DNA from 2 places in the Arthrobacter sp. 01T414 genome. Region 1 is predicted to be linked to the other one. Evidence: riboswitches for the same ligand, from Rfam matches in the RefSeq annotation. Region 1 holds a riboswitch; the other holds the start of a gene.
What was found. A riboswitch is a leader RNA that binds a small molecule or an ion and turns the genes downstream of it on or off. The one in region 1 is predicted to bind thiamine pyrophosphate.

Region 1 (14,934 bases):
CTTGTTGTTACTCTGCAGCTGCAGCAGCCACGATGTTCACAACGCGACGACCACGGCGGGTGCCGAACTCGACAGCACCGGGGGTCAGGGCGAACAGGGTGTCGTCGCCGCCACGGCCAACGCCGGCGCCCGGGTGGAAGTGGGTGCCACGCTGGCGGACGATGATCTCGCCTGCGGAAACTACCTGGCCGCCGAAGCGCTTGACGCCGAGGTACTGGGCGTTGGAGTCACGACCGTTGCGAGTGGAGCTCGCGCCTTTTTTATGTGCCATTTGAAATGCCTGCCTTTAAAATTCTGGGGAATCTGCTGAAAACCTGAACAGTAACGCTAGTTACTTGATACCGGTGATCTTGACCTTGGTCAGTTCCTGACGGTGACCCTGGCGCTTCTTGTAACCGGTCTTGTTCTTGAACTTCTGGATGACGATCTTGGGACCACGGAGGTCTTCCAGGATCTCAGCCGTGACCGTTACCTTGGCCAGGTCCTTGGCTGCAGACGTGACCTTGTCACCGTCCACCAGGAGCAGTGCGGGCAGCTCAAAGGTGCTGCCGGCTCCACCGGGGACGCGGTTCAGGGTAACGAAGTCTCCAACGGAAACCTTCTCTTGGCGGCCGCCTGCGCGGACAATCGCGTACACCACTGGGGAACTCACTTCTCTCGACGTTTATTACTAGATTTGCGTGCGGAACCTGGGGCCAAAATGTTTGGACCGGCTCACGCTGTGCCTCAACGCCGGTGGATTCCCCGGGGGAACCCATGAGCTATCCCGTGGAATGTCCTGCCCGTAATACGGGTGAACAGTTCCTCAAGGTCATAACCCAAGTGTTGGCGTAAGCACCGAAGATCTAGACTACGCTAATTTTGCCTTCGGTCGCAAACGAGGCTGGTCCCGGCGGGTAGTGCGTGACAGGCGCCACACCATGTCCGCGGGGGACAAAGTTGTGGTGTTGCAGCGACTTCCGGAACCGCGCCCCATTATGTTACCGGCTGCCCTGCTCCGCGCGGCTCAGGCGTGCAGCCTCGGCGCGTCGAAGAACTCGACTTCGTACCGGGCGGACTGCCGGAAGGCCACCGCCATGGCGTTGCGCTCCGCCTCGGAGCCGTTGCGGGCTGCCGCGTCCGCGTACCTGATCGCCTGCCGGGTCGACTCGGCGAAGGCCTCGTCGGCGTAGGTCCGCAGCCAGACAGCATATGCGTGCCCGGCCGGTGCACCGGCGGTGAGGAAGTCGCGGTGGAGCGTGGCGCCCACCTCGGCGTAGAGCCAGAAGCACGGCAGCGCAGCCGCGACGAGCACGCCGTAGCTGCCCGCGAGCGAGGCTGCGTGCAGATGATCCACGTAGGCCTTGGTGACCGGGCCCAGCTGCCTCTCGACGGTGCGGCCGGCCAGCCAGCTCCGGTGGAGTTCGGATTCGACTTCGAGGCACTGCTGCGCCGAACGGGACCAGAAGAGCTGTTCGGCTTCCGACGGCGCCAGCGCCGCCGCACGGGAGAGCACCCTGGAGTAGCCGTTGAGGTAGAGGGCGTCCTGTGCGAGGTAGTAGGCAAACTCGTGTTCCGGCAAGGTGCCGTCCGCGAGGCCCCGAATGAAGCCCAAGGCGTAGATCGCCTCCAGCTCGTCCGCCGCGTGCCCTTCCAGCAGCGCCGCGAAGTGGCCCTCGGCGGGGAGCTGCGCACCGGCCGGCGAAGCGGCGGGCTGCAGGTGGTGGAAATGGTGCACCGGTCCGTTGCCGGTTCCGACCTCCAGGCGCCCTGCTTCCCGCAGCGCGCCGAGCAGCCAGGGTTTCACGTCCCGCAGCGATGTCTCCCAATCCCCCGTCCTGGCCTGGACCGTGGCCAGCGCCGAGGACAGCGAACAGCCGGTGCCGTGGCTGTTGCGGGTGGCGATTCGCGGGCCTGCCACGACCACCACCTCTTGGCCCAGCACTCCCCCGGTGTTGACGAGCGCGTCCGGGCAGCCGCCGGCGTCCTGGCTTCCGCCGTCGTAGGACCCGCCGACGTGGGTTCCGGTGTCCGGCAGGTGTCCGCCTTTGACCAGCACCGTTGTGCCGGTCAGCGCCGCGAGCCGTTTGCCCTGCTCCAGCGCCCCGTCCCAGTCCTGGGCGGCCGGTTCGCCGAGCAGCATGGCCAGTTCGGCCAGGTTCGGGGTGATCAGGTCCGCGAGCGGGAGCAGCTCCCGCAGCGCGGTCTCGGCGGATTCCTGCAGCAGCCGGTCACCGCTTGTCGCGACCATCACCGGGTCCAGGACCAAGACGCCGGGGCGCACCTTTTCAAGCCAGGTCCGGACGGCGTCGATCACAGAGTCGTCGCCAAGCATGCCGATCTTGACGGCATCGATGGTGATGTCATCGCTGATGGCCTCCAACTGGGCCGTCAGGAAAGACGCCGGCGGCACATGCACGGACCTTACGCCCTTGGTGTTCTGGGCCGTCAGCGCCGTGATGGCCGCCATTCCGTAGCCGCCGTTCGCGGCGATGCTTTTCAGATCGGCCTGGATGCCGGCCCCGCCGGAGGGGTCGGAGCCGGCGATGGCGAGTACCCGCGGGATCCTTGGCGTCCCCGGGGTTCCGGCGTCGGGCGCCGGGAAGACGGACTGCAGGAGGGCCGGGGCCCGGTCAGGTCCCGGTTGGGTTGATGAGAGCGCGGTCGTGGAAGACAAGAGACATCCCTTCGCCGGTGCTAACCGGACAGGTTCAACGGGTCTGGATCTCAGCCGGCTCGATGCGCGGCACCCCGTGTCAGTCCCCTAGCCTAGCGTTCCCCGCCGCCAGGCTTCCTACATGTCAGCCCAGTGGCCGGCCCGTTAACCAACTCGCGGGTACCGTCCGGGATCGACGTAACGCTACATCGATTCCGGACGGCACCCGCGAGCCGTGATGCCTGCTGGCCCTAGAGCTCCGACGCCGGGACGCCGACGCCGAGGATGATCGGCTTGTTGGCGGCCGGCTTGGTGGCCACCATGGCCTGCTCCGGGGCCTTCGCCTCGTGGACCGAGACGGCCGCAGCCGACGGAGCGGTTTCCCGCTGCTGTACGGACGTCTCGTTGGCGGCGCCCTGGGCTCGGCTGGCGCTCCGGTTCCGGCGCACCCGCCGGGCTCCGGTGCCGCTAGCTGCCTCAGCCGGGGCCTGCGCCTGGGGTGCGGCCGCCTTGCGGGTCTCCTGCCGGACCGGGGCCTGCGCCTGGGGTGCGGCCGCCTTGCGGGCTTCCTGCCGGACCGGGGCCTGCGCCTCGGGTGCCTTGCGGGTCTCCTCCCGGACCGGCGCCTGCGCCTCGGCGGTGCGTGCGCTCGGCGGCGTGATCCGAGCCGTCCGTGCGCGGCCGCGGCCACGGGTGGCACGGGAGGCGGCTGGCGCCGCCTGCTCCGCCGCGGGAGCCTCCGGTGCGGACCGTTCCGAGGACCGTTCCGCCGGACGTTCCGCAGTCTGGACCGCGTCGGCCGGCTTGCCGGCTTCGGCGTCGCCCAAGTGGGCGAACGCTTCGGTCAGCACATCCAGGGTCAGCGCAGGCTGCGGGGTTTCCTCGGCGTGCTCGACGAAGGGCAAGGCGACCTGTTCGCCGCCGAAGGTCAGCACTGCCGCGGGACGTCCCGCTGCTTCCTCCGTCGAAGCGAGCTCCACGGCGGCGTCGAGCGCTGCCTGGCGGGTCTCGGCGTCGGGAGCGGCTGTTGCCTCGCCGTCGTGCAGGTGGGCTGCGTGTGCTGCGGCGGCGATGTTGGCCAGCGCGGCACGCGTCGCCTCCGCCTTCGCGTGGCGCTCTGCCTCGGTGGGCTCGGCGTGCACGGCTGCGGGGGCGGACGGCGTGGTTTCGCCGGCTCCCTGACCGCCCTTGCCGCGGCGGCGCTTGCGCTCAGTGCGTGCGGCGGGCTGGTGTTCGGTGCGCGGGACGTGGTGTTCCGCGGCGACGGTGTTGGCGCGGCGGTGCTCCACGGGCTCGTCGTGGGTGACGACGCCGCGGCCTGCGCAGGCCTCGCACTGTTCGCCGAAGACTTCCAGCAGCCCGGTGCCCATCCGCTTCCGGGTCATCTGCACGAGGCCCAGCGAGGTCACCTCGGCGACCTGGTGCTTGGTCCGGTCCCGGCCCAGGCACTCCACCATGCGGCGCAGCACGAGGTCGCGGTTCGATTCCAGCACCATGTCGATGAAGTCGATGACGATGATGCCGCCGATGTCGCGCAGCCGCAGCTGCCGGACGACTTCCTCGGCCGCTTCGAGGTTGTTCTTGGTGACGGTTTCCTCGAGGTTGCCGCCGCTGCCCGTGAACTTGCCGGTGTTGACGTCCACCACGGTCATGGCTTCAGTGCGGTCGATCACGAGGGAGCCGCCGGAGGGCAGGAAGACCTTGCGGTCCAGCGCCTTGTGGATCTGCTCGTCGATGCGCCAGGCGGCAAAGATGTCCGTGTCCTTGGTCCACTTTTCAAGCCGGCCCACCAGGTCCGGTGCCACGTAGGTGACGTAGGCCTCGATGGTGTCCCAGGCTTCCTCGCCCGAGACGATCAGCTTGGAGAAGTCCTCGTTGAAGACATCGCGGACCACCTTGATGGTCAGGTCCGGTTCGCCGTAGAGGAGCTCCGGGGCGAGGATCTTGGTGGATGTGGACTGGCTTTCGATGCCTTCCCACTGGGCACGCAGACGGTTGATGTCATGCGTCAGTTCCTCTTCCGAGGCGCCCTCAGCCGCGGTGCGGACGATCACGCCGGCGTCCTCCGGCAGGCGGTCCTTGAGGATCCGCTTGAGCCGGTTGCGTTCGACGTCGGGCAGCTTGCGGGAGATGCCGGTCATCGAGCCGCCGGGCACGTACACGAGGTAGCGTCCCGGGAGCGAGATCTGGCTGGTCAGGCGGGCGCCCTTGTGGCCCACCGGGTCCTTGGTGACCTGGACGAGTACGGAGTCGCCGGACTTCAGCGCGTTCTCGATCCGGCGTTGCTTGCCCTCGAGGTTGACGGCGTCCCAGTTGACTTCGCCGGCGTACAGGACGGCGTTGCGGCCGCGTCCGATGTCGACGAAGGCCGCTTCCATGGACGGGAGTACGTTCTGGACCTTGCCCAGGTAGACGTTCCCGATCAGGGAGTCCTGCTGGGTCTTGGAGACGAAGTGCTCGGCCAGCACGCCGTCTTCCAGGACGCCGATCTGGATTCTGTCGTCGCGCTGCCGGACGATCATCTGGCGGTCCACCGATTCGCGGCGGGCCAGGAACTCGGCCTCGGTGATGACGGTGCGGCGGCGGCCGGTGTCGCGGGATTCGCGGCGGCGCTGCTTCTTGGCTTCCAGGCGGGTGGAGCCCTTGAGGGAGGTGACGCGGTTGCTGGCCGGGGCCTCGCTGATCGCACGCGGCGCGCGGACGCGGGTGACCGTGTTGGGCGGATCGTCGTCCCCGCCACCGGTCAGTTCGAGGTCCTGGTCTCCGCGGCGGCGACGGCGGCGCCGGCGCGAGGTCACGCCGTCTTCGAGCGTCCCCTCGGAGTCTTCGTCGGACTCGCCCGCACCTTCGGCGGAGCCGTCTGAGTCGGTGTCGGCTTCGCCGGTGCGGCTGCGGCCACGGCGTCCACGGCTGCGACGACGGCGGCGGCTGCCGGCGTCGTCGCCTTCCTCGTCCTCTTCCTCTTCGGCTTCCGCGCTTGCCGCGGGGGCCGGGGCGGGACGGACGACGGTGCTCAGGTCCGGGGCCTGGAAAATCATCGAGGTGACAGCGCCGGGAGCCAGGAAGAGCGAGGGTGCCTCGGAGGTCTCGGCAGCCGGCGCCTCTGCCGGAGCAGCCGCGGTGGTTGCAGTCTCGGCGGGTGCGGCCTCGGCGGGTGCGGTCTCGGCAGCCGGCGCGTCGGAAGGCACTTCAGCGGCTTCGGCCTGCGTGGCGGCCTCTTCCGTCGGTGCAGGGGCCGGGGCCGTCTTGGCGCGGGAGGCACGGCGGCGGACCGGCTTTTCCGGTGCCGTCTCGGCGGCCGGCAGTCCAACGAATGCCTCGGCGGCGGGGGCAGCTTCCGCGGCCGCGGCTGAATCGGCGAAGGCGGGCAACACTTCGTCCTCGGTCTTCTTGCGGGACCGGCTCCGGCGGACCGGGGCCTTGGCTGCGGGGGCTTCGAGGTTGTCAGCGGCCGGGGCTGCGTCAGCAACGACGTCAGCAACGGCTTCGGGAGCGGGAACCGCGGCCTCAGCCTTCGGGGCGGCCTTGCGGCGGGACCTGGTTGCCTTCTTGGGCGCCTCCGCGGCGGCGGTTTCCGGGGCTTCTTCGGCGGCAGCGGCTTCGTTGTTACCGGCTACAAGCTGGTCATTATCCATATGTGGCTACACTCCTGCCCTGACGTACCGCCACATCCGGCACCCGTGGGGCAAATATTTGTCAGCACCCGCAGGCACCGACAGAAGTCAGTTGGATACCTCCAGGTTCGCACCGGCAGTGGGGTGCGGCAGCCCTGGAAGGCCGGCGAGATTGCTTTGAACCCGTTGATCTCTGTGTCACAACCAGGTGCCGTCCAATGGCATTGCGGGATAGGCCGGATCAAGTGATCCAGAGTATGCCCTGCTCATCATTGGCGGTCTTGAAAGCAAAGTCGCCGGACCGAGACCCGAATGTGGATCGAGCCCCAGCCAGGTTCATTGTCTCACAGCAGGCGCCAAAGCAGGGCTAAGCGGGTCATCCTGTCCGCGCCGTGGACCGAATCACTGTCGACGGCCCAACGCCTACCCGGTTACGTCCAGCCTCCGGCGATAGAATCGGCCCAAGAGCACCCGACGCAAAGGACTGAAATCCCATGCCCAGCATCTCCCACGCCCCCGGCGACGTGACTGCCCACGAGCGTGGCGCCGGCGCGGCAGCTGCGGAGCGCCCGTTGCCGCCGATGACGCGTGACCGGCCCTTCGCCTGGCTACTGCTGATCACCGGCGTGGTCGGCTGGCTTGCCTCCGGCGCCTTGGTCCTGGAGAAACTGGAAGTCCTCAAGGACCCGAAGCACGTCACCGTCTGCGACGTGAATCCCTGGATCTCCTGCGGCCAGGTCATGCAAACACCGCAAAGTTCCGTCTTCGGTTTCCCCAATATGTTCATTGGCATTGTCGCGTTCGCAGTCATTATTACGACGGCGATGGGCATCTTCGCCGGGGCCCAGTTCGCCCGGTGGTACTGGATCGGGCTGCAGACCGGCGTGACGTTGGGTTTCGCCTTCGTGGTGTGGCTCTGGTCCCAGGCGCTGTACTCGATCCACATCCTCTGCCCGTTCTGCATGATCGTCTGGGCCGCGATGATTCCCATGTTCGTCTGGGTGACGGTGCGCAACGTCAGCCACGGCGTCATTCCGGTCCCGGCCCCGGTTGCCCGCATCATGGGGGAATCCGGCTGGATCCTTACAGCCCTGCTCTACGTCGCCGTCATCGCCACCATCTTCTTCGCCTTCATCCAGGTCTTCATCGGGACCTCCGGCTACTGAGCGCTCCGCAAACGCCGCGAGGTGACAGATAAGGCCACTTTTCGCTCGCGTTCATTGGCCTTATCTGTCACCTCGGAGTGGTGCTTCGGGTTCCTAGAACCAGATGTTGATCTCGCGCTCGGCGGACTCGGTCGAGTCGGAGCCGTGGACCAGGTTCTGCTGGACCTTGACGCCCCAGTCGCGGCCGAAGTCGCCGCGGATGGTGCCCGGCGCCGCCGTCGTCGGGTCGGTGGTGCCGGCGAGCGAACGGAAGCCCTCGATCACGCGGTGGCCTTCGAAGATCGCCGCGACAACCGGGCCGCTGAGCATGAACTCGACCAGCGGCTCGTAGAACGGCTTGCCGACGTGCTCCTCGTAGTGCTGCTCGAGGAGTTCGCGGGTGGCGTTGACCTTCTTGAGTTCGGCCAAGGTGTAACCCTTGGCTTCGATCCGGGCGATGATGCTGCCGGTCAGGTTGCGGGCGACGCCGTCGGGCTTGATCAGGACTAGGGTGCGCTCAATGCTCACAACTGCTCCAATGTGTTGGGGTGGGGTTCGGGACAAGTCTAGTTGCTCTGGCCCTCGGGGTTCGCGGCCTCCCAGGCCGCCTGCTCGCGTTCGCGCTCGGCCGACTCGCGGTCGATCCGGATGCCGGTCCGGATGCCGTACCACCAGGTGATCGCGAACAGCCCGCCGACCACGAACATCGTCGGTTCAATGAATCCGGTGAGCACCAGCAGCAGCTGCAGGACCCAGCCCAGCCCCACACCCCACGGCTTAGTCAGCACGGCGCAGGTCAGGGCGAGCACCAGGCTCAGCCCGATCCCGACGCCGAAGACCAGCAGCGGCGGGAATTCGCCGCGGCGCAGGCCGAAGACCGCGAGGGTGCCGAAGAGCGCCACGAAGGCCTCCAGCAGCAGCACCGTAGAGGCGAACATGACCTTGGTGGAACGGCGCTTCTTGGGCATGCCCGGGCGCCACTCGCGCTGGGCTTTGGTGAGTTTTGCCATGGGTTATGCCTCGGCCTTTCCGAGCAGGACCCGGGCCTCGGCCACGAGCGTGATGGACCCCGTGACGAGGATTCCGCCAGCCAGGTCGTCGTTGGACTCGGCCCGCTCCACGGCCCATTCGAGGGCGTCGTCGAGCTTCTCGGCGACGTGGATGTTCTCCTCGCCGAAGCCCAGGTCCAGCGCCAGCTCGCCGAGTTCCTCCGCGGGGATGGCCCGGGGCGAGTTGGACTGCGTGAAGCAGAATTCGGCCGGGACCTCCGCAAGGGAGTCCTTGAGCTGGCGGAGGATTTCCTCGGCGTCCTTTTCCTGCAGGATGCCCAGGACCACCACCAGCTTGCTGAAGCTGAAGGCCTCCTGGAGCGCCTCGGCGGAGACCCGGATGCCCTCCGGGTTGTGCGCCGCGTCCACCACGATGGTGGGGGCGGTACGCAGCACCTCCAGCCGGCCCGGCGAGGTGACGGCGGCGAAGGCCTCCTGCAGCACCTCGGCATCCAGCGGCTTCTCGGCGCCGAAGAAGGCTTCCAGGGCGGCGATCGCGACGGCGGCGTTCTCCGCCTGGTGCGCGCCGTGCAGCGGCACCAGCAGGTCCTCGTACCGGTCCGCCAGGCCCTGGATGGTCACCATCTGGCCGCCGACGGCCACGGTGCGGGACTCGACGCCGAACTCCACGCCCTCGAAGCGGAAGGGCACGCCCACCTCCTTGGCCTTTTCCAGCAGCACCTGGGCCGCGTCGACCGGCTGCGCCGCGCTGATCAGGAAGCCGCCGGGCTTGATGATGCCGGCCTTTTCGTAGGCGATCTCCTCGGTGGTCTGGCCGAGCAACTCGGTGTGGTCGAGCGAGATCGGGGTGACCACGGCCACCTGGCCGTCGCCGACGTTGGTCGCGTCGGTGATGCCGCCGAGGCCCACCTCGATCACGGCAACGTTGACCGGCTGGTCCGCGAAGACCGCGAAGCCCAGGATGGTCAGGCATTCGAAGTAGGTCAGCCGGGGCTGGCCCTCGGCCACGAGCTCGCTGTCCACGATCTCCAGGTACGGGCGGATCTCGTCCCAGATCCGGACGAAGGTCTCATCCGGGACGGGTTCGCCGTCGATGCTGATCCGCTCGGTGACCTTGGACAGGTGCGGGCTCGTGTAGCGGCCCGTGCTCAGCCCGTGGGCGCGGAGCCCGGCCTCGATCATCCGGGCCGTGGAGGTCTTGCCGTTGGTGCCGGTGACATGGATGATCGGGAACGCCTTGTTCGGCTCCCCCAGGATGTCCATGGCCCGGCGCAGCGGAGCCAGCCTCGGCTCCATCTTGTTTTCCGGCGCCCGGCCCAGCAGCTCGGCGTAGACGCTCTCTACGGAAAATTCGTCGCTCATGGATTATGCCCCTGCCTCAACAGTTACTTTTTCGACGCTGACCTGCGGTTCCTTGACCTCGGCGGCTGCGGTGTCCAGCTCGATGGTCAGGGTCTCGGTCTTGACCAGTTCGGCGTGGGCCAGCAGCGCCTCCACGGTGTCCTGCGCTGCGGTGACGGTGGTGCGGATCCGGTCGCTGACGTGCAGCCCGGCATCCTTGCGGGCCTGCTGGATAGCGCGGACCAGGTCGCGGGCGGTGCCTTCGGCCTCGAGTTCCGGGGTGACTTCGGTGTTGAGCACCACGAACCCGCCGCCGGGAAGGACCGCCGCCGCGCGTGATCCTTCGCCTTCGGCGGCTTCGGCCACCACGGTTTCGAGGGTGTATTCCTGCGGCTCGAGGGCAAGGCCGCCGGCGGTCACCACCCCGTCCTCGCCGACCGACCAGTCGCCGGACTTGGAGCCCTTGATGGCCTGCTGGACGTTCTTGCCCAGTCGCGGGCCGGCGGCACGGGCGTTGACCACGAGCTTCTGTTCGATGCCGAACTCCTCCGGGGAGGCGCTCTCGGCGTCGAGCAGGCGGACCGAGCGCAGGTTCAGTTCATCGGCGACGACGGCGGCAAAACTTGTCAGTGCGTCCGCGCCGGGTGCCACGACCGTGAGTTCCTGCAGCGGCAGGCGCACGCGGAGGTTGGCGGCCTTGCGCAGCGACGATCCGGTGGAGCAGATCTGCTGGACGCGGTCCATCGCCTCGACGAGTCCGGCGTCGGCCGGGAACAGTCCGGCGTCCGGCCAGTCGGCCAGGTGCACGGAGCGGCCGCCGGTGAGGCCGCGCCAGATTTCCTCCGAGACCAGCGGCAGCAACGACGCCGCAACCCGGCAGACCGTTTCCAGCGCGGTGTAGAGGGCGTCGAAGGCGTCGACGTTCTCGTCGAAGAAGCGCTGGCGGCTGCGCCGGACGTACCAGTTGGTGAGCATGTCCAGGTAACCGCGCAGTTCATCGCACGCTCCGGAGATGTCGTAGCTGTCCAGCTGGGCGGTCATGTTCCGGACCAGGTCACCGGTGTTGGCCATCAGGTACTGGTCCAGGGTGTCGGCGTAACCGTCGTAGCGCAGCTTCGCTTCGTAGCCCTCGCCCCCGTTAGCGGCGTTCGTGTACAGGGTGAAGAAGCTGTAGACGTTCCAGAGCGGCAGGATGACCTGGCGAACGCCGTCGCGGATGCCCTGTTCGGTGACGACGAGGTTGCCGCCGCGCAGGATGGGGCTGGACATCAGGAACCAGCGCATCGCGTCGGAGCCGTCGCGGTCCAGGACCTCGGAGACGTCCGGGTAGTTGCGCAGGCTCTTGGACATCTTCTGCCCGTCGGAGCCGAGCACGATGCCGTGGCTGATGACGTTGCGGAATGCCGGGCGGTCGAACAGCGCGGTGGAGAGGATGTGCAGCATGTAGAACCAGCCGCGGGTCTGGCCGATGTACTCGACGATGAAGTCCGCCGGGTTGTGCGTGTCGAACCATTCCTCGTTCTGGAACGGGTAGTGCACCTGGCCGTACGGCATCGATCCGGAGTCGAACCAGACGTCCAGGACGTCCTCGACGCGGCGCATCACGGACTGGCCTTCTTCCGGGGTGCGGGGGTCGTCCGGGTTGGGGCGGGTGAGCTCGTCGATGAACGGCCGGTGCAGGTCCACCTGGCCGGCTTTGTTCAGCGGCAGGCGGCCGAAGTCGGCTTCGATCTCGGCGAGGGAGCCGTAGACGTCGGTGCGCGGGTAGTCCGGGTCGCTGGACTGCCAGACCGGGATGGGGCTGCCCCAGTACCGGTTGCGGCTGATGGACCAGTCGCGGGCGTTGGCGAGCCACTTGCCGAACTGGCCGTCCTTGACGTTGCCCGGGATCCAGTTGATTTCCTGGTTCAGCTCGGACATGCGGTCCTTGAACTTGGTGACCTCGACGTACCAGGAGGACACCGCGCGGTAGATCAGCGGGTTGCGGCAGCGCCAGCAGTGCGGGTAGGAGTGCTCATAGCTTGCCTGGCGGACCAGGCGTCCCTGGGCGCGGAGGACCTGGGTGATGGGCTTGTTGGCCTCGAAGACCTGGAGTCCGGCGATTTCGGCGAGGTCGCCGTGTCCGAAGAGCGGCAGGAACTTCGCGCCCTCATCGACCGAGAGGACCACGGGGATGCCGGCCTCTTCACAGACCTTCTGGTCGTCCTCACCGTAGGCGGGAGCATGGTGGACGATGCCGGTGCCGTCGGTGGTGGTGACGTAGTCCGCGACGAGGAAGCGCCAGGCGTTCTCGGTGCCGTACTTCTCGGTGTCGTGGAAGTAGTCCCAGAGCGGCTCGTAGCCCAGGCCCTCGAGTTCGGCACCGGTGTGGCGGGAGACGACGGCGGCTTCCGCCGCGGCGGCACCCTCGGCGCCGTCGCCGTAGCCGAGATCCTTGGCGTAGGCGCCCAGCAGGTCCGCGGCAAGCAGGAAGCTGCCCGTGACGGGAGCCTCGGCCGAGGCGGCCTTGATTCCGTGCGGGCCGGCCGGGAGGACAACGTAGGTGATGGCGGGCCCGACGGCGAGGGCCAGGTTGGTGGGAAGGGTCCAGGGCGTGGTGGTCCAGGCGAGTGCCTGCACGCCGGCCAGCTGGCGGGACAGTTCCGACTCCCCCGGCGTGATCGGGAAGGTGACCGTGACGGTCTGGTCCTGGCGGTTCTTGTAGACGTCGTCGTCCATCCGCAGCTCATGGTTGGACAGCGGCGTCTCGTCCTTCCAGCAGTACGGCAGCACGCGGTAGCCGTTGTAGGTGAGTCCCTTTTCGTGCAGCTGCTTGAAGGCCCACAGCACGGACTCCATGTACTCGACGTTGAGCGTCTTGTAGTCGTTGTCGAAGTCCACCCAGCGCGCCTGGCGGGTGACGTAGCTCTTCCACTCGTCGGCGTACTTCATCACCGAGGCGCGGCAGGCGTCGTTGAACTTGTCGATGCCCATGGCCTCGATCTGGGTCTTGTCCGTCATGCCCAGCTGCTTCATGGCTTCGAGCTCGGCGGGCAAGCCGTGCGTGTCCCAGCCGAAGCGGCGTTCGACGCGGCGGCCGCGCTGGGTCTGGTAGCGGCCCACCAGGTCCTTGGCGTAGCCGGTGAGCAGGTGGCCGTAGTGCGGCAGGCCGTTGGCGAACGGCGGGCCGTCGTAGAAGACGAATTCGTTGGACCCGCGCTGTCCTCCTGGAAGGTCAGAGTCGCGCTGGTCGATGCTCGCCTGGAAGGTGCCGTCCTGATCCCAGTACTTGAGGATGCGCTCCTCGATCTCCGGGAACTTCACGGAGGCGGACACGCCGGCTGACGGGGAGCTGCTGGCGTCGGAAGGTGCGGCTGAGGCCTTGGGGTAATGGGTCATCTCGACATCCTGGGTTGAGCTGGTGAACAACGGGATTCATTCAGGATGCGAGGACGGCTCCTGTGCTGTCGGAACAACACCGGCACCGCGGTACCACCTCACTTACCGCACACTGGCCCGCGCTCCCCGAGGAGGACGCCGGCCGGCCACGGCCGCTCGTTGACTGCTGTGACGGGCTTACCCGTCCGGTTCTACCTGCCCTGCCGCGCACTGTTGCCGCGGTGGGGCGCTCTTCCGGAAGCTCACCGGTGATGGCCGGGTCAAAGCTGATACCTCGATGTTACCGGAAGTCGCCGAGACCCGGGCGCCGCGGCCAGGCGTGCCCGCGGCAAGGACCGGCGGCGTTCACGGCTGGATCGGCGCAGCGGTCCGTCCAAAGAGTGGAATGAACGCCAGCAGCGCAGCCAGCTGGGTGGCCACGGTGAAAGCAATGAGCCCGGGCAGGGAAGCCGCGTAGAGGGCGCCGATGATGGTGGAACCGGCCAGCCATGCCGTGCCGTAGATCGCGGTGAAGATGCCGTATCCGGTGCCGCGGCGCGCGGCGGGGACTAGGTCCGCGACCGCGGCCCGCAGGGTGGATTCGTGGATGCCCAGCGCCGCACCCCACACCACCGCGCCGGCCCAGACCAGGCCTGGCGAGTTGCTGAAGGACAGGAACGGGACGGCAGCCGTCAGCGGCAGGGCAATCAGCAGGCCGCGCAGGCCGATCCGGTCGTACAGCGTCCCGGAGGCCAGGGCAGCCAGCGCTGCCGCGCCCATAGAGACGGCGTAGGTGACAGGGATCAGGGCGGCGGGAAGCACCCTGTTCACCTCAAGGTGGTAGGAGATGACCCCGAAGGTGGAAAACCCGAACATCGAGATGGCAGTGAATCCGCTGTACCACCAGAACCTGGCCGGCAGCGGGAGCCGCGCAGGGCGGCCCGCCGGAGCCCCCGCGGCGTTGGCGGCGGGTCGGGGGTCCGCACCGGTGCCGTGGGTGTCGAACCTCGCCGGCACCGGGACGGCGCGGCGGAGCAGCATCACGGCGACCAGGGCGAGCGCCCCGGGAATGGCGAGCACCGCGAACCCGAGCTGGTACCCGGACACCGCGACCATGAGTCCGACCAGCAGGGGTCCCAGCAGCGCTCCGGATTGGTCGAGAGCTTCATGGACGGCGAAGGCCCTCCCGTGGCCGATCTTCGACCCGGCGTGGGAGAGCATCGTGTCCCGCGCCGGCGTGCGGACGGCCTTGCCAAAGCGTTCCGCGATCACCAGCGCCGAAGCTTGCCACAGCGCTCCGGCCAGGGACAGCAACGGCACGGCAACAACGGTCAGGGTGTATCCCGCGATTGTCAGGGGCCAGTACCTGCGGGTCCTGTCCGCCAAGGGGCCGGTGGCCAGGCGCAGGATCAAGGCCACGGCTTCGCCGGCTCCCGTAATGAAGCCGACCATGACGGCGGACGCGCCGAGGGTGGCCAGGAAGGGGCCCGTGATGGCGCGGGCGCCCTCGTAGACGACGTCGGCGAGCATGCTCACGACGCCGAAGGAGAGCACGAATCCCAGCGGGCCGAGCTTGTTCGTAGCCCCCGACGGGCGGCTCACAGGAGCCCGGCCAGCGCCAGCCCGGCGGCGGCCGCAGCGACGGCGGCGACGGCTGTGCCGACACCGTTCAGGAGTGCCAGTCCGGTGCGGCGGGACTGGATGAGGCGGACCGTTTCGAAGCTGGCCGTGCTGAATGTGGTGAAGCCGCCGAGGAACCCGGTTCCGGCGATGGCCTGCAGTTCGGCCGGCGCCGCGTGGGTGATGACCAGCCCGGCGACTAATCCCAGGAG
Region 2 (15,820 bases), on a different contig from region 1:
GGCACTTCCGGAACCGCGAGCATCACCGGGATCGCGAAGATGAGGAGCCAGAGCGCGGAGAACACAGCCACGAGGCGGATGTTCAGGCTCTCCTCGGTGGAGGCGCCGAACCATTCAATGCTGGGCTGGACGAAGAGCTGCAGCACGATCAGCAGCGCCACGATGCCGCCGAGGTAGCCGGAGGCCCAGCCGAATCCGCTGATCTTGCCGATGTTGGCGGGCGTGGAGATCTGGGCGAGCATGGCGTTGTAGTTCACTCCGGCAAATTCGAAGAACACGTTGCCAAGCGCAATCAGCGTGACGCCGAGGAGCAGGAATTCGGGGCGCGGGAAAACGAAGAAGCAGAGTCCGGTCAGGAGTGCGACGGCGGCGGTGTTGACGCCGAGCCACAGCTTGCGGCGGCCTCCGCTGTCCGAGCGCTGGCCGGTGACCGGGGCCAGCAGTGCGATGGCCGCCCCCGCGATAGCCAGGGCGGAGCCGAGGACCGCCGAAGCTTGGTCTTCGCCGCCGAAGGCCTTGGAGGTCAGGTAGACGGTGAAGACGAAGGTGGTCATCACCGCGTTGAAGGCCGCGGACCCCCAGTCCCAGGCGGCCCAGGCCACCACCCGGCCCTTGCCGGTGGCGTGGCTGCCGGACTCGAGTTCCGAGGCCGGACGCATGGCCTCGGGGGCGCTGGCAGAGTTCATAGCCCGATGTTAGCCGTCCGTGGCATGCCGGCGGCGGAGAAACGGGCCGGCAACGACCGCTTCTTCTGCGCTTGGCTCTCGCACCGCGGTTTGCCGGGCCGGTACCTTCTGGGGCACGTCACGGAAAAACAATTTGTGCACGCTTGGTAAACTAGCCGCACCGAACCTAACCAATGCCCCGCCTGCTCCAACTTTTGACAATCGAATTCCTGACGTTGCGGAGATTCCAGTGATCACAGTCCTTGCCGTTCACTTCGCGGTGGCTGCTGTGGCGCCGTTCCTCTTCCGCAGGCTGGGCCGGAACGCGTTCTTCGCCTTGGCGGCGGTGCCGGCAGGTTCCTTCGTCTGGCTGCTTCTGCAGCATGGCGCGGTGTATTCGGACGGCGGGGCCACCTCCGTCACCCTTCCGTGGATTCCGGACCTTCGGCTGGAGCTGGCCTTCCGGATCGATGCCCTGGCCTGGGTGATGTCCCTGCTGGTGCTGGGCGTCGGTGCGCTGGTCCTGGTCTACTGTGCCCGGTACTTCAAGAACAAGGACAGCTACCTCGGCGGCTTCGGCGCCCAGCTGCTGGCCTTCGCCGGGGCAATGTTCGGCCTGGTCACCGCCGATGACCTGCTCTTGATGTTCATCTTCTGGGAACTGACCACGGTGCTGTCCTACCTGCTGATCGGCTACGCCCGCACCAGGTTGTCGGCCCGGCGCTCGGCGCTGCAGGCGCTTGTCGTCACCACCGCAGGCGGCCTGGCCATGCTGGTGGGACTGATCATGCTGGGCTCCACCGCGGGGACCTACCGGATCTCCGCCATCCTGCAGGCGGCCCCGGAACTGGTGGCCGGGCCGGCAGCGGCCGCTGTGGCCGCCGCCGTCGTGCTGGTCCTGGCCGGCGCGATCACCAAGTCCGCGCTGGTCCCGTTCCACTTCTGGCTTCCCGGAGCGATGGCGGCGCCCACGCCGGTGAGCGCCTACCTGCACGCGGCCGCCATGGTGAAGGCCGGCATCTACCTTGTCGCCAGGCTCGCCCCCGGGTTCGCCGAGACGGCGTTCTGGCTCCCGGTGGTGCTGGGCCTGGGACTGGCCACCATGCTGGTGGGCGGTTACCGCGCCCTGCGCCAGACCGACATCAAGCTCATCCTCGCCTACGGCACGGTCAGCCAGCTCGGCTTCCTGACCATGGTGGTGGGGCTCGGCAAGCCCGACGCGGCCCTCGCAGGCCTGGCCCTGCTGCTGGCCCACGGCCTCTTCAAGGCCACCTTGTTCCTGGTGGTCGGCATCATCGATCACCAGGCCGGAACGCGCGACATCCGCAAGCTCTCCGGGGTGTACCGTTCCTCCCGCGCCCTAGCCATAGTGGCGGCCATCGGTGCGGCCTCGATGGCTGGTGTACCGCCGCTGGCAGGCTTCGTGGCCAAGGAATCCGTCTTCGAGGCCTTCGTGCACCATGCCGGCGTCGGGCCCCGGGGCCCGGTGATCCTGGTGGGCCTGGTGCTGGGCTCGATCCTGACCTTCGCCTACAGCGCACGTTTCATGTGGGGCGCCTTCGCGGTCAAAGCCGGTGTGCCGGCCACGCGTTTCAAGGCCGTCAAGCCGTCGTTCCTGGCCGCTCCGGCCCTGCTGAGCCTGCTGACGGTTCTCTATGGCGCGTGGCCGGACCCGGTTGACGGCTGGATCCAGCCCTACGCCGCACTGTTCGCCGGCCACGAGGGCGCGGAGTCCGATGCCGCAGGCCACCTCGCGCTGTGGCACGGCTTCACCCCTGCGCTGGGCCTGACCGCGATCACCTTCGCCCTGGGGCTGGCAATGTTCTACGGCCGCAACGCTGTTTCCCGCGTCCAGGCCATGGTGCCCGGCTGGATCGACGGCGACCGCAGCTACCAGCGCACCATCGGGGCCCTCGACGACGCCGCCGTCTGGGTCACCGGCCGCACCCAGCGAGGCTCGCTCTTCTTCTACCTAGCCGTCATCCTGACGGTCGCCTTCGCGCTGCCACTCACGGCGATGCTGCTGGCCAATAAGCCGCTGCCCGCCACGCTGTACTTCATCGACCCCGGTTCGCCGCTGCAGCTCGTTGCCGGCGCCGGGATCGTGATCGGCGCGCTCGCCGCGGTGCGTGCCAACAAGCGTTTCCTGGCCGTGCTGATGGTTTCTGTCACCGGCTACGGGATCGCGTTGATGTTCGCGTTGCAGGGTGCCCCGGACCTGGCCCTGACCCAGATGCTGGTGGAAACCATCATCCTGGTGGCCTTTGTCCTCGCCATGCGGAGCCTGCCGGCGGAGCTGCGGGACCGTACCGGCGGCAAGTACCGGGTCATCCGGGTGATCATCGGCGCGGCGTTCGGCCTCACAATGGTCTTCGTGGCGATCTATGCCCTGGGGTCCCGCGTCGCCACCCCGGTCTCGCTGGATTTCCCGCGCCTGGCCTACGAGGGCGGCGGGGGGCTGAACGTCGTCAACGTCACGCTCGTGGACATCCGGGCCTGGGATACCTTCGGCGAGATCTCCGTCCTGGCGCTCGCCGCCACCGGCGTTGCCAGCCTGATCTTCGTCCGCGGCCGCGGCGACCGTATCGGGCCCTCGGCCTCCGTGGCGGAGGGTACCGTGGGCCGCCGGACTGACCGGCCCGCCCACACCAGGGACAACGCGGCGCTCGCCATGAGCCGGCGGTTTGCCGCGTCGACGCGCGATGCCTGGCTCGTGGCCGGACGGACCATGGCCCCGGAGCGGCGCTCGATCATTTTTGAGGTGGTTACCCGGCTGATCTTCCACTCGATGATCGTCTTCTCCATCTACCTGCTGCTCGCGGGCCACAACCTTCCCGGCGGCGGTTTCGCCGGCGGGCTCACGGCGGGCCTGGCCCTCACCATCCGCTATCTCGCCGGGGGCCGGTTCGAACTGCGCGAAGCCACCCCGGTCAGCGCCGGCGCCCTGCTGGGCATAGGCCTCGCGACCGCCGCGGCTTCCGGCGTCGCGCCGCTGCTGCTTGGCGGCCAGGTCTTTCAAAGTGCCATTATCGAACTCTGGCTGCCGGTCTTCGGTGACATCAAGTTCGTCACGTCCACCATCTTCGACATCGGCGTGTACATCGTCGTCGTCGGCCTGGCCCTGGACGTGCTGCGCAGCCTCGGCGCTGAAATCGACGAGCATTTCGAGGAACAGCCAAAGGAACAGCCGGAAGGGCAGCCCGCGGAGGAATCCGCGCAGCCGTCCGAAATCGGGGAAGCCGACGGCGCCCCGGCCGAAACCACCGCCAAGGGGAACGCATGAGCGTCAATCTGACCCTGCTGACGGTGATGGGAGCCCTGTACGCCTGCGGCATCTACCTGATCCTGGAACGCAGCCTCACGCGGGTCCTGCTGGGCCTGATGCTGCTCGCCAACGCCACCAACCTGCTGATCCTGGCCACCGGCGGCTATGCGGGCCTCGCCCCGCTGTTCAACAAGGACACGGCCGCCGGGGACTACAGCGACCCGCTCCCGCAGGCGCTGATCCTGACCTCAATCGTGATCTCCTTCGCCGTCACGGCCTTCATGCTGGGCATCATCTACCGCACCTGGGTGCTGGCCCGGCAGGACGACATCCAGGACGACGCCGAGGACCGCCGGGTGGCCGAGACCCCCAGCTTCGACGCCGAGGACGATGCCGTCATTCCCGCGGAGACCTCGGAATTCCCGCTGGTGGCGGCCGATCCGGCGGAAGCCGACGTTGCCCCGGATCCGACCGACACCGTGCAGGCCGGTGCCCGCCGGATGCCGGCCGTCGACGCCGCCGCCGAAGAGCAGCCCGGTTCCCGCAACATCACCCCCGCCCCGGAAGGAGGGACCGAGTGAACATCGCAAGCTTTGCCCCGCTCGCCGTCGTCCTCCCCATCCTCGGGGCCGCCCTGACCTTCCTGCTGATCCGGCAACCACGGGCGCAACGGACCGTCAGCATAGCCCTCCTCTCGCTGACCCTGCTGCTTGAATGCCTGCTGCTTGCCTCCGTCTGGCAGGGCGGCACGGCGGCGGTCAACATCGGCGGCTGGCTGCCTCCCTGGGGCATCGTGATGGTGGTGGACCAGTTCTCCTCGCTCATGCTGGTGGTGTCCTCCACCGTCAGCCTCGCCGTGCTGGTCTACGCCACCGGGCAGGGCATGGCCGACGGCGACAGCGACGCCCCCGTGTCGATCTTCCACCCCACCTATTTGATCCTGGTGGCGGGAGTGTCCAACGCCTTCCTCTCCGGTGATCTCTTCAATCTCTATGTGGGCTTCGAGATCCTGCTGACCGCCAGCTACGTCCTGATGACCCTCGGCGGGACGGGTCCGCGGATCCGCGCCGGCGTGACCTACGTGGTGGTCTCGGTGGTCTCCTCGGTCCTCTTCCTGATCGCGATCGCCATGATCTACGGCGCCACCGGGACCATCAACATGGCGGACCTGGCGGTCAAGCTGGTCGACCTGGACCAGGGCACCCGGAACCTCCTGCACGTGCTGCTGCTCGTGGCATTCGGCATCAAGGCCGCCGTCTTCCCGCTGAGTTTCTGGCTCCCGGACTCCTATCCCACCGCACCCGCCCCGGTCACGGCCGTGTTCGCCGGGCTGCTTACCAAGGTGGGTGTGTACGCGATGGTCCGCACCGAGACCCTGCTCTTTCCCGGGGACACGTTCAACACCCCGCTGATGGTTGCGGCCCTCCTGACCATGGTGGTGGGGATTTTGGGCGCCCTGGCGCAAAGCGACATCAAGCGACTTCTCTCCTTCACCCTGGTCAGCCACATCGGCTACATGGTGTTCGGCCTGGCGATGTCCTCCGTGGCGGGCCTGGGAGCCGCTGTGTTCTACGTGGCGCACCACATCACCATCCAGACCAGCCTGTTCCTGGTGACCGGCCTGATTGAGCGCCGGGCCGGGAGTTCCTCGGTGGACCGGATCGCCGGGCTGGCGAAGCTTTCGCCGCTGCTGGCCGTGCTGTTCTTCGTGCCCGCCATGAACCTGGCCGGAATCCCCCCGTTATCCGGCTTCCTGGGCAAACTCGGCCTGCTGCAGGCCGGCGTCTCCCTGGGGACCCCGCTGGCCTACGCGCTCGTGGCCGGCGGCGTGCTGACCAGCCTGCTGACCCTGCTGGCCATCGCCCGGGTCTGGAACCGTGCCTTCTGGCGCAAGCCCGAGGATGCCGAACATCCCGACCCCGTCCTGCTCGCCGCTCCCGCCGACGCGGCCACCGGCGACCGCGCGGGCCAGCGTAATGTGACGCTGCTGCCGCGGACCATGGTGGGTTCCACCCTGGGCCTGGTGCTGTTCGGGGTGGCGCTGACGGTGTTCGCCGGGCCGCTCTTCCGGGTTGCCGGGCAGTCCGCCGAGGAGATGTTGAACCGTTCCGCCTACATCCACGCCGTGCTCGGGGACGAGGCGCCGGTTCCGCCGATCGCCCAACCGCTGCGGCAGGAGGGCGGGAAATGACGCGCAAGAGGATCTCGCTGCGCCAGGAATTGCCCCTGCTGGTCTGGCTCGTCATCGTCTGGGGTGCACTCTGGCAGGACTTCAGCGCCGGCAACCTGCTCTTTGGCGCCTTGATCGCGGTGGTGGTGGCCCGGCTGTTCTACCTGCCGCCGGTGGAGCTGGGCGGCCGCTTCAATGTGTTGCGCGCCGTACCCTTTGCCTTGGTCTTCCTGGGCAAAGTGGTCGCTGCCAGCTTCCAGGTCCTGTACCTGGCCGTGGTGCGGGGGCCCAAGGTGATCAGCGCCGTCGTCGCCGTCCCGCTCCGCAGCCACTCCGACCTGCTGGTGACCGCTACGGGACACGTCATCTCGCTGATCCCGGGGTCCGTGGTGGTTGAGGTGGACAGGTCCACGTCCACGCTCTACATCCATGGCATCAACGTCCGCGACGCCGAGGACGCGGACAAGCTCCGCAAGGAGGTCCGCGACACCGAGGCAGGGCTGATCAGGATCATGGGCACCAAAGCCGAGCTGTCCGCACTCGAGCAGGAGGTTGGCGCATGATGCCGCTGGTGTTGACGATTACCGCTGTGGTGCTCTCGCTCGCCGCGGGCGGCGCGATCATCCACATCGCGCACGGGCCCTCGCTGCTGGACCGGGTGCTGGCCGCCGATGTGCTGCTGGCCATCCTGGGCGCGGCGCTGTGCATCGACATGGCCGTGAACCGGCACCTGAACAACCTGATGCTGCTGGTGTCCATCTCGATCATCGGCTTTGTCGGGTCGGTGACGGTGGCCCGTTTCGTGGCAGACCGGAGGAAGCCGAATGAGTCCTGAGGCGATGTCCGCCGACGCCGTGATCGACGCCGTCTCCGCCGTGTTCATGGTGGTGGGGGCGCTGATGTCCCTCGGCGCCGCGATCGGCCTGCTACGGTTCCCGGACCTCATGAGCCGGATGCACGCCGCCACCAAGCCGCAGGTGCTGGGATTGTTCCTGCTGCTCTGCGCGGTGGGGCTGCAGCTGCGCACCTGGTGGGTATGGCCGGTGCTCGTGGTGGCGTGGATCTTCCAGCTYCTCACGGTGCCGGTCTCGGCGCACATGGTGGGCCGCGCCGGCTACCGCACCAAGCACCTGCACCCGGAACTGCTCAGCGCCGATGAGTTGGAAGCCGTGGTCCAGCAGGCGGCGGGCAAAAAAGGCTTCACCGACGACGAGTGAGGTTCCCGGCCGCGGGCAGTCCGCCCGCATGGCGGTCCGACCAGGCCGGGAACCTCAGGTACTGCTCTTAGACGATGCGCCCTAGACGATGCGCCTAGACGATGTCCTGGGTCTTGGCGAAGCGGGTGATCGCCCGCTGTGTGCCGCGGTTGGCGAGGACCTGGATGATGGCGCTGACCGAGGCCGAAATCAGCGCGAAGGTCAGGGCCTGGCGCAGCGTGGTGGGGACGTCGTCGTCGTGGCCCTTGGGCGGCTTGTTGCCGGTGGTCTTTTCCCACACGGTGTCGACCACCTTGGTGCCGACGAAACCGGCGAGGAGGCTGACTCCAGTGCCAAGCAGTTTGATGAAGATGTTCATACTTCGTACTCCTTGCGGGAGGAAACAGGGCTTCCCCTAGCCTAGCGTCCCGAGCGGCCGAGGATTTCGGTAAGTGCCTCGACCACCAGCTCGTGGTCGCCTTTCTGCGGCAGCCCGGACACCGTGACAGTAGCTACCATCCCGGTTCCCCGCACATAGATGGGGAACGAGCCGCCGTGGGCGGCGAACTCACGCTGGTCGAACCAGGCGTTGTCCTCCATCCTTCCTCCGGCGGCGCGGGCCCGGAGGCCGACCAGCAGGGACGGGACTTCGTACCGCACGGCGGTGCGCTGTTTGGCTTTGATCCAGCGCTCATTGTCCGGCGTGGCGCCCTCCAGCGCGGCGTGGAACAGGACCTGCTCGCCCTTGGTGATGTCGACGGCGATCGGATGGGAACGCTGCCGGCCGAGCTGCACCAGCAGCAGCCCCAGGTCCAGGGCGTCGTCCTTGCTGAACGCCTGGAACTGCAGCTCGTCGATCTCCGCCAGGATGCGGCCGATCAGCGCCGCCAGGGATCCTGGCGGTTGCGGCTCCGCGGAATCCGGGTCGAAGTCGGGGGAAGTCACTGGTGAGTCGGTCAAGGGCTTCAGCTTCCGTCAGTGTCCGGTAATCGCTTCCTGGGCCGACTCTACCAAGCGGGCCGTTGCGGGGCACCGCCGAAGAGGGCCGCCGGGTGTAAACTGGGCCAGCCCACAAGGGCGAATTACATACGACAGGGGAGCGCCGCCGTCGGGCATCACTGGAGCAGTCCAGGGAACCGTAGGTGGGCGCTGAGAGTGCGGACAGCCGCAGACCCTCGAACCTGATCCGGTTAGTACCGGCGCAAGGGAGTCGAGTTCTCAGGGTGCCCGGCACCCGTGGCGAAAGCCGCGGCGCCGCCGGAGCGCCCTCCCCTCCTGTACCTCAGGAGGACGACATGACTGACATTTCTGCGAAGCAGACGCTTACCGCCGGCAAGTACAGCTGGCGCGTAGTCGACATTGTGGTGGCCGCGTTGATCGCTGTTGCCGGCGGCGTGATTTTTTGGGCCTGGGACCAGGGCGCCAACCTCGTGACGGGCCCGCTCACCGCGGCCTACCCGCCGCTCACCGGGCTCTACGCCGGCGGCTGGATGATCCCGGCGGTGCTGGGCATGCTCGTGGTCCGCAAGCCCGGGGCAGCCCTGTTTTGCGAGGCGGTGGCGGCCACCAGCGAGCTGATCATGGGTTCGCAGTACGGCACCACCGTGCTCATCTCCGGCATTCTGCAGGGCCTCGGCGCGGAACTCGTCTTCGCCGCGTTCCTGTACAAGAAGTTCAACCTGCCCGTGTCCCTGCTGGCCGGCGCCGGCGCGGGCCTGTTCTGCGGCCTGAACGACTCCTTCCTGCCCTGGGGCTGGAACATCGCGTACGAAGCCGGGGACAAGCTCGCCTACATTATCTTCTGCGCCATCTCCGGAGCAGTGATCGCCGGCGGACTGTCCTGGCTCGCCACCCGCGGCCTGGCCAAGACCGGGGTGCTGGCCTCCTTCGCGTCCCGCAAGGCGGCATCGGAACCTGTGTTCTCCTAAGGAACGCATCCGCATGACATCCAACGACTCCGTGCGCCCGGCCGCGGTCAGTGCCCGCGGCTGGGGCTGGCGGCACGCCGGACGGTCCCGTCCCGCCGTGAGCGGCCTGGACCTGGACATCAGCCCGGGCGAGCGTGTGCTCCTGCTGGGCCCGTCCGGCGCGGGCAAGTCCACGCTGTTGCACGCCCTGGCGGGGGTGCTGGGCGACAACAGCGCCGCAGGAACTGCGGCAGCCACCTCGGCCGCCGTTCCAGCGGAGGCCGAGGACGACGACGAAACCGGCACCCTGCTCATCGACGGCGCCCCGCCGCGGGCCCGGCGCGGCCGGGCCGGGCTCATGCAGCAGGACCCGGAGACCCAGGTGGTGCTCTCGCGGCTCGGTGACGACGTGGCGTTCGGAGCCGAAAACCTCTCCGTCCCGCCGGCGGACATCTGGCGCAGGGTGGCGGAGGCGCTCGAGGACGTCGGGCTCGGCGGCCTACCGCTGCAGCACCCGACGTCGGCGCTCTCCGGCGGCCAGAAGCAGCGGCTGGCGCTCGCCGGGATCCTTGCGATGCGGCCCGGACTGCTGCTGCTGGACGAGCCCACAGCCAACCTCGACCCGGCCGGGGTCCTGGAGGTCCGCGACGCCGTAGGAAGGTCCCTGGACAAGACGGGGGCCACCCTGGTGGTGGTGGAGCACCGGGTTGCCGTGTGGAAGGACCTGGTGGGCCGGATCGTCGTGCTGCAGCCCGGCTCCGGGACGGACTCCGCCGTGCTGCTGGACGGGCCTCCGGACCAGGTCCTGGAACAGGCACGCGACATGCTCATCGCCGCCGGAGTCTGGGTGCCGGGCCACGTGCCGGCCACCCGCCCCCGCAACGCCGGAGCGGACGCGGAAGGGGATGACGCTGCCGGTGAACTGCTGCTGGCTGCCGAGGGGCTGGCCGTATCCCGGGAACGCCCGCGCCGCGCCGGATTGCTGCGGGGCTTCCACACGGTTCCGCCCGCGCCGGTGCAGTCCGGCATCGCCGCCCAGGTCCGGGCGGGCCGGGCGCTGACCATCACCGGCCCCAACGGGTCCGGAAAGTCGACCTTCGCCCTGACCCTGGCGGGCCTGCTGGCACCGGTGGCCGGGGCGGTCTCCGCTACGACCGGGCTGAGCGAGGGCGCGGGCATCGATCCCTACAAGTGGAAGGCCCAGCAGTTGATCGCCAGGATCGGCACGGTGTTCCAGGAACCCGAGCACCAGTTCGTCACCGGCAGGGTGCTGGACGAACTGATGTTCGGTCCCCGGCAGCTGGGCCGCGGCGAAGAACGGGTGGACGAGCTGCTGGAACGCCTGCGGCTCCGCGACCTCGTGGACGCCAACCCCTATACGCTCTCCGGGGGCGAAAAGCGGCGGCTCTCGGTGGCTACCGTGCTGGCTGCGCACCCGCGGGTGCTGATCCTGGACGAGCCCACCTTTGGCCAGGACGCCAACACCTGGGCGGAACTGGCCTCTTTCCTCTCCGAGCTCCTCGACGCCGGGACCGCGGTGGTCTCGGTGACCCACGATGCGGAATTCAGCCAGGTCCTGGGCGGCGCCGAGCTGAAACTCGGCGCACCCCAGCCGGACGGGGTGGCGGCCACATGAGGGACGCGCTGACCCTGCGCGGAAACCACGCTTTGCTGACCCGCGCCAACCCTTTGGCCAAGTTCTCCGGCGTCGTGCTCATCACGATCGCGCTGGCGCTCTCCATCGACTGGGTGTCCGCGTCCGTGGCGCTCGCCTCCGAACTGCTGCTCTTCCCGCTTGCCGGCCTGACCTTGGCCCTGCTCTGGCAGCGCGGCTGGCCGCTGATCCTCGCGGCGGCCGTGGGCGGCTGGAGCACCGCGATCCTGGCCCCGGACCATGGACGGATCCTGCTCGACGTCGGCATCTGGTCCATCAGCGAAGGATCGCTGCAGCTCGGACTGGGCTTCCTGCTGCGCGGCCTCGCGATCGCGCTGCCGGCGGTGCTGCTGATGAGCTGCACGGATCCTACGGACCTGGCCGATGCCCTGGCACAGCAGGCGAAGCTGCCGCACCGCTTCGTGCTGGGCACCCTGGCCGCGATGCGGCTGGTGGGGCTCATGGCCGAGGAATGGCAGACCATCGGCATGGCCCGGCGCGCCCGCGGTGTCGGCTCGCACGGTAATCCCTGGCAGCGGATGAAAGCTACGCTGGGGCAAAGCTTCGGCCTGATGGTCCAGGCGGTCCGCCGCGCTTCCCGGCTCGCGGTGACCATGGAAGCGCGCGGCTTCGGCGGGGCGCAGCGGACCTGGGCTCGGGCGGCCTCGTTCAGCCGGCTGGACGCATGGGTGGTCCTCGGCGGCCTGCTGATTTCCGGCGCTGCCGTGGCCGCGGCCCTCGCTGCAGGGACGTGGAATATGGTGTTTCTCGGGCAGCAGTAGCCGGCGGATCCCTGCCCTCCGACCCCGTCATTAGAAGAAATATCGCACCAGACGAATATTTTGTGAGCTTGCCTGCAGTGCAGGGGGTTTCGCGGCGTCGGATAAATCATCCGTGATATTGATTGATATATGACTCAACAGACTGCTGAACACGTCGGCGCCGTACTGCGGGACGCCCGCGGCGAAAAGGGCTGGACCCAGGGCAGGCTCGCGGCCGAGCTGGGAACCAGCCAAAGCGCCATCGCCCGGATGGAGCAGGGCAAGCAGAACCTGAGCCTGAAGATGATCCAGCGGCTCGAATCCATTTTCGGCCGGGCGATCGTCAAAGTCGGCCGGCCGCAGATGACCCACCTGCGCGTGGAAGGCGGACGGACGCTCTCCGGCGCCGTGGACGTGAACAGCAGCAAGAACGCCGGCGTAGCGCTGCTCTGCGCCAGCCTCATCAACCGCGGCACCACCGTCCTGCGCCGGCTGGCCCGGATCGAAGAAGTTAACCGGATCGTGGAGGTGCTGACCAGCATCGGCGTCGAGTGCACCTGGCTCAACGCGAACGACCTGCAGATCCGCCGCCCGGCCGTGCTGGACCTCGACTCGATGGACGTGGAGGCCGCCCGCCGCACCCGCAGCGTCATCATGCTGCTGGGCCCGCTGCTCGATGAGTCCGCCGAATACCGCCTGCCCTACGCCGGCGGCTGCGACCTGGGCACCCGCACCGTGGAGCCGCACATGCAGGCCCTGCGCCAGTTCGACCTCAGTGTGGAGGCAAAGTCCGGCTTCTACAGCGTGCAGGCGCCGCCCGCGGACGGCCACGACCGGTCCTTCGTGCTGAGCGAGCGCGGCGACACCGTGACCGAAAACGCCATCATGGCCGCGGCCCACCGCCGCGGCACCACCGTGATCCGCAACGCCAGCCCCAACTACATGGTCCAGGACCTCTGCTTCTACCTGCAGGGCCTGGGCGTGGAGATCGACGGCGTAGGCACCACGACGCTGAAGATCGCCGGCCGCCCGTCGATCAATGTCGACATCGAGTACTTCCCGTCCGAGGATCCGATCGAGGCGATGAGCCTGATCACCGCCGGCATCGTGACCAACTCCGAGGTGACGATCCGCCGGGTCCCGATCGAATTCATGGAGATCGAGCTGGCGACGCTCGAACAGATGGGGCAGCGCCTGGAGGTATCGGCGGAGTACGTCGCCCGCAACGGCCGCACCCGGCTGGTGGACGTCACCACCCAGCCCTCGGTGCTGCGGGCTCCGGAGGACAAGATCCACCCGATGCCCTTCCCCGGCCTGAACATCGACAACCTGCCGTTCTTCGCCGTGATCGCCGCCAATGCCCACGGCCAGACGATGATCCACGACTGGGTCTACGAGAACCGGGCCATCTACCTGACCGAGCTGAACAGGCTCGGGGCTCAGGTCCAGCTGTTGGACCCGCACCGGATTTACGTCAACGGACCCACCAAATGGCGTGCGGCGGAAGTCGGCTGCCCGCCGGCCCTGCGCCCGGCGGCCTGCCTGCTGCTGGCCATGCTCGCCGCGCGGGGCGTCTCCGAGCTGCGCAACATCTACGTGATCGAACGCGGCTACGAGGACCTGGCCGAGCGGCTCAACACCATCGGCGCCAAGATCGAGTACTTCCAGGACTGACTCCGCCGGCGACCCCGCCGTTTGGGGGTAGCGCGCCGGGGCGGGTGCTGACGCACAATGGTTGCATGCGCACCTTTGGCGTGGAGGAGGAACTGCTGATCGTGGATCCCGTGACCGGGGTTCCGTTGGCACTGGCCGACGCACTGCTGCGCGGGCTGAAACCCGCCGCTGCTGCATCCGCAGCGGCCACGGCGGGCCAGTCCGCTTCCGCCGCCGGCCCCGCTGCTACCGCCGCCGATCCGGACCATGACGATCCGGGCTTCAGCTTTGAACTCAAGCTGGAGCAGATCGAGACCCAGACCGTGCCCAGCCAGGACCACGGCGCGCTGCTGCAGCAGATCCGGCAGTCCCGGGCCTTCGCGGGCCGGGTTGCCCGGATGCACGGGGCCCGGGTGGCTGCGCTGGCCACCTCGCCGCTGGAATCTGCCACCCACACGACGCCCAACCCGCGCTACGCCACCATGCAGAAGCGGTTCGGCCTCACCGTCCAGGAGCAGCTGACCTGCGGGTTCCACGTCCACACCTCCATCGAGTCCCCGGAAGAGGGCGTCGCCGTCCTGGACCGGATCCGGGACAAACTGGCGGTGTTGATCGCGCTCAGCGCCAACTCGCCGTTCTGGAACGGGACGGAGACCGGCTTCGAGAGCTACCGCACCCAGGCCTGGAACCGCTGGCCGGCCGCTGGGCCCTCCATGATCTTCGGAAGCCTTCCCGTGTACCGTCGGGTGGTTACGCGGCTGCTGGAGAGCGGGGTGCTGTTTGACGAAGGGATGATCTACTTCGATGCCCGGCTGGCCCGGCACCACCCCACGGTGGAGGTCCGGGTCGCGGATGTCTGCCTGCGGGCGGAGGACGCGGCGCTGATCGCCGTCCTGGTGCGGGCCCTGGTAGAGTCCGCCAGCCGGGAGTGGCGCGACGGCGTGGATCCCGTCCCCGTGCCGACCGTGCTGTTGAAGATGGCCGCGTGGCAGGCCAGCAACTGCGGGCTGCGCGGGAAACTCCTCGACTTCGGCAGCTTCCGGCCCGCTCCGGCCGGCGAGGTGGTCCATGCCCTTGTCGACTTCGTCGCCCCCGTCCTAGCGGAGCAGGGGGAGCTTGAGCTGGCGCGCCGCGGCGTGGACCGGGTGCTGGCCAACGGCACGGGCTCGCAGCTGCAGCGCCAGGCGCTCTGCGCACCGGGGCTGGACACGCCCACCGACGACGCCGGCCTGGCCGCCGTCGTCGCCCATGCCGTCCGCGTCACGATGCTCGGCGCGGACGACGAAGGAGCATCGGAGCAGGCCGCGCTGCTCTCGCCGGTGCGCCGGAGCTAGACCTGCTTGAGTGCCTGTCCGAGGTCGCGGATCAGGTCCTCGACGTCTTCCAGGCCCACCGACAGCCGCACCACCCCGTCGCTCAGCCCGATCGCGGCCCGGCCCTCCGGGCCCATGGCGCGGTGCGTCGTGGTGGCCGGATGGGTGATGAGGGACTTTGAGTCGCCGAGGTTGTTGGAAATGTCGATGATCCGCAGCGCGTCCAGCAGCGCGAAGGCAGCCTCCTTGGCCGAGCGGCCGGGCGAAGGCGAGAGCTCCAGCGTCAGCACAGTGCCGCCGGCCTTCATCTGCTTGGCGGCCAGTTCGTATTGCGGGTGGGACGGCAGCAGCGGGTACTTGACCCAGTTGACCGCGGGCTGGGCCTCCAGCCATTCGGCGAGCCGCAGCGCCGAGGCGGAGGAGTGGTTCACCCGCAGGGCCATCGTCTCCAGGCCCTTGCTCAGCACCCAGGCGTTGAAGGCGGACAGTGCCGGGCCGGTGTGGCGCATGAGCTGCTTGACCGGGCCCTCGATGAATTCGCGGGTACCCAGGATCGCGCCGCCGAGGACCCGGCCCTGGCCGTCGATGTGCTTCGTGCCGGAGTACACGATCACGTCCGCGCCGAGCTCCCCGCAGCGCTGCAGCAGGGGAGTGGCGAAGACGTTGTCCACCACCACGGTCGCACCGGCGGCGTGCGCCAGTTCGCTCACCGCGGCGATGTCCACAATTTCCTGCATGGGGTTCGACGGCGACTCAAAGAACACGGCCGTCGTCGGAACGGCCAGCGCGGACCGCCACTGCTCGAGGTCCGGGCCATCCACGAAGACTGTCTCCACGCCCCAGCGCGGCAGGATTTCGTTGAGGATGACGAAACAGGAGCCGAAGAGCGAGCGGGCCGCGACCACCCGGTCGCCGGCCCCCAGCAAGGCGCCGAGTGCGGTGAACACGGCGGACATGCCCGACGCGGTCGCAAAGCACGCCTCGGTCCCCTCCAGCAGCCGGAGCCTTTCCTGGAACGTTGCCACCGAGGGGTTGCCGTAGCGGGAGTAGACGAACCGCTCGTCCTCGCCGGTGAAGGCGCGCTCGGCTGCGGCGGCGGATTCGTAGACGAAGCCCGAGTTCAGGAAAATCGGCTCGGTGGTCTCCTGGAACCCGGTCCGGTCGAGTCCGCCGCGGACGGCCTGGGTGTCCGGGCTCCAGCCCTGGGCGTCGGGATTGAAGCTCACTTAGTGCTTT

Region 2: another riboswitch for thiamine pyrophosphate. It lies ahead of AC1DK9_RS00280 (ECF transporter S component); the one in region 1 lies ahead of AC1DK9_RS15615 (bifunctional hydroxymethylpyrimidine kinase/phosphomethylpyrimidine kinase).

Annotation. Positions count from the first base shown of each region.
Region 1 is NZ_JBFTQK010000007.1:124,488-139,421, reverse strand. It holds gene rpmA (50S ribosomal protein L27) at 8-271, opposite strand; gene rplU (50S ribosomal protein L21) at 332-640, opposite strand; gene AC1DK9_RS15615 (bifunctional hydroxymethylpyrimidine kinase/phosphomethylpyrimidine kinase) at 1,007-2,596, opposite strand; TPP riboswitch at 2,646-2,743, opposite strand; gene AC1DK9_RS15610 (Rne/Rng family ribonuclease) at 2,887-6,270, opposite strand; gene AC1DK9_RS15605 (vitamin K epoxide reductase family protein) at 6,744-7,415, shown strand; gene ndk (nucleoside-diphosphate kinase) at 7,509-7,922, opposite strand; gene AC1DK9_RS15595 (DUF4233 domain-containing protein) at 7,961-8,404, opposite strand; gene AC1DK9_RS15590 (bifunctional folylpolyglutamate synthase/dihydrofolate synthase) at 8,408-9,766, opposite strand; gene ileS (isoleucine--tRNA ligase) at 9,770-13,123, opposite strand; gene AC1DK9_RS15580 (MFS transporter) at 13,469-14,704, opposite strand; gene crcB (fluoride efflux transporter CrcB) at 14,701-14,934, opposite strand, start outside.
Region 2 is NZ_JBFTQK010000001.1:62,224-78,043, forward strand. It holds gene AC1DK9_RS00235 (MFS transporter) at 1-686, opposite strand, end outside; gene AC1DK9_RS00240 (Na+/H+ antiporter subunit A) at 916-3,948, shown strand; gene AC1DK9_RS00245 (Na(+)/H(+) antiporter subunit C) at 3,945-4,511, shown strand; gene AC1DK9_RS00250 (Na+/H+ antiporter subunit D) at 4,508-6,121, shown strand; gene AC1DK9_RS00255 (Na+/H+ antiporter subunit E) at 6,118-6,663, shown strand; gene AC1DK9_RS00260 (MrpF/PhaF family protein) at 6,660-6,935, shown strand; gene mnhG (monovalent cation/H(+) antiporter subunit G) at 6,925-7,317, shown strand; gene AC1DK9_RS00270 (DUF4235 domain-containing protein) at 7,412-7,675, opposite strand; gene AC1DK9_RS00275 (heme-degrading domain-containing protein) at 7,717-8,256, opposite strand; TPP riboswitch at 8,380-8,522, shown strand; gene AC1DK9_RS00280 (ECF transporter S component) at 8,592-9,224, shown strand; gene AC1DK9_RS00285 (ABC transporter ATP-binding protein) at 9,238-10,839, shown strand; gene AC1DK9_RS00290 (energy-coupling factor transporter transmembrane component T family protein) at 10,836-11,639, shown strand; gene AC1DK9_RS00295 (UDP-N-acetylglucosamine 1-carboxyvinyltransferase) at 11,769-13,292, shown strand; gene AC1DK9_RS00300 (glutamate--cysteine ligase 2) at 13,358-14,605, shown strand; gene AC1DK9_RS00305 (O-succinylhomoserine sulfhydrylase) at 14,602-15,810, opposite strand; gene AC1DK9_RS00310 (rhodanese-like domain-containing protein) at 15,807-15,820, opposite strand, start outside.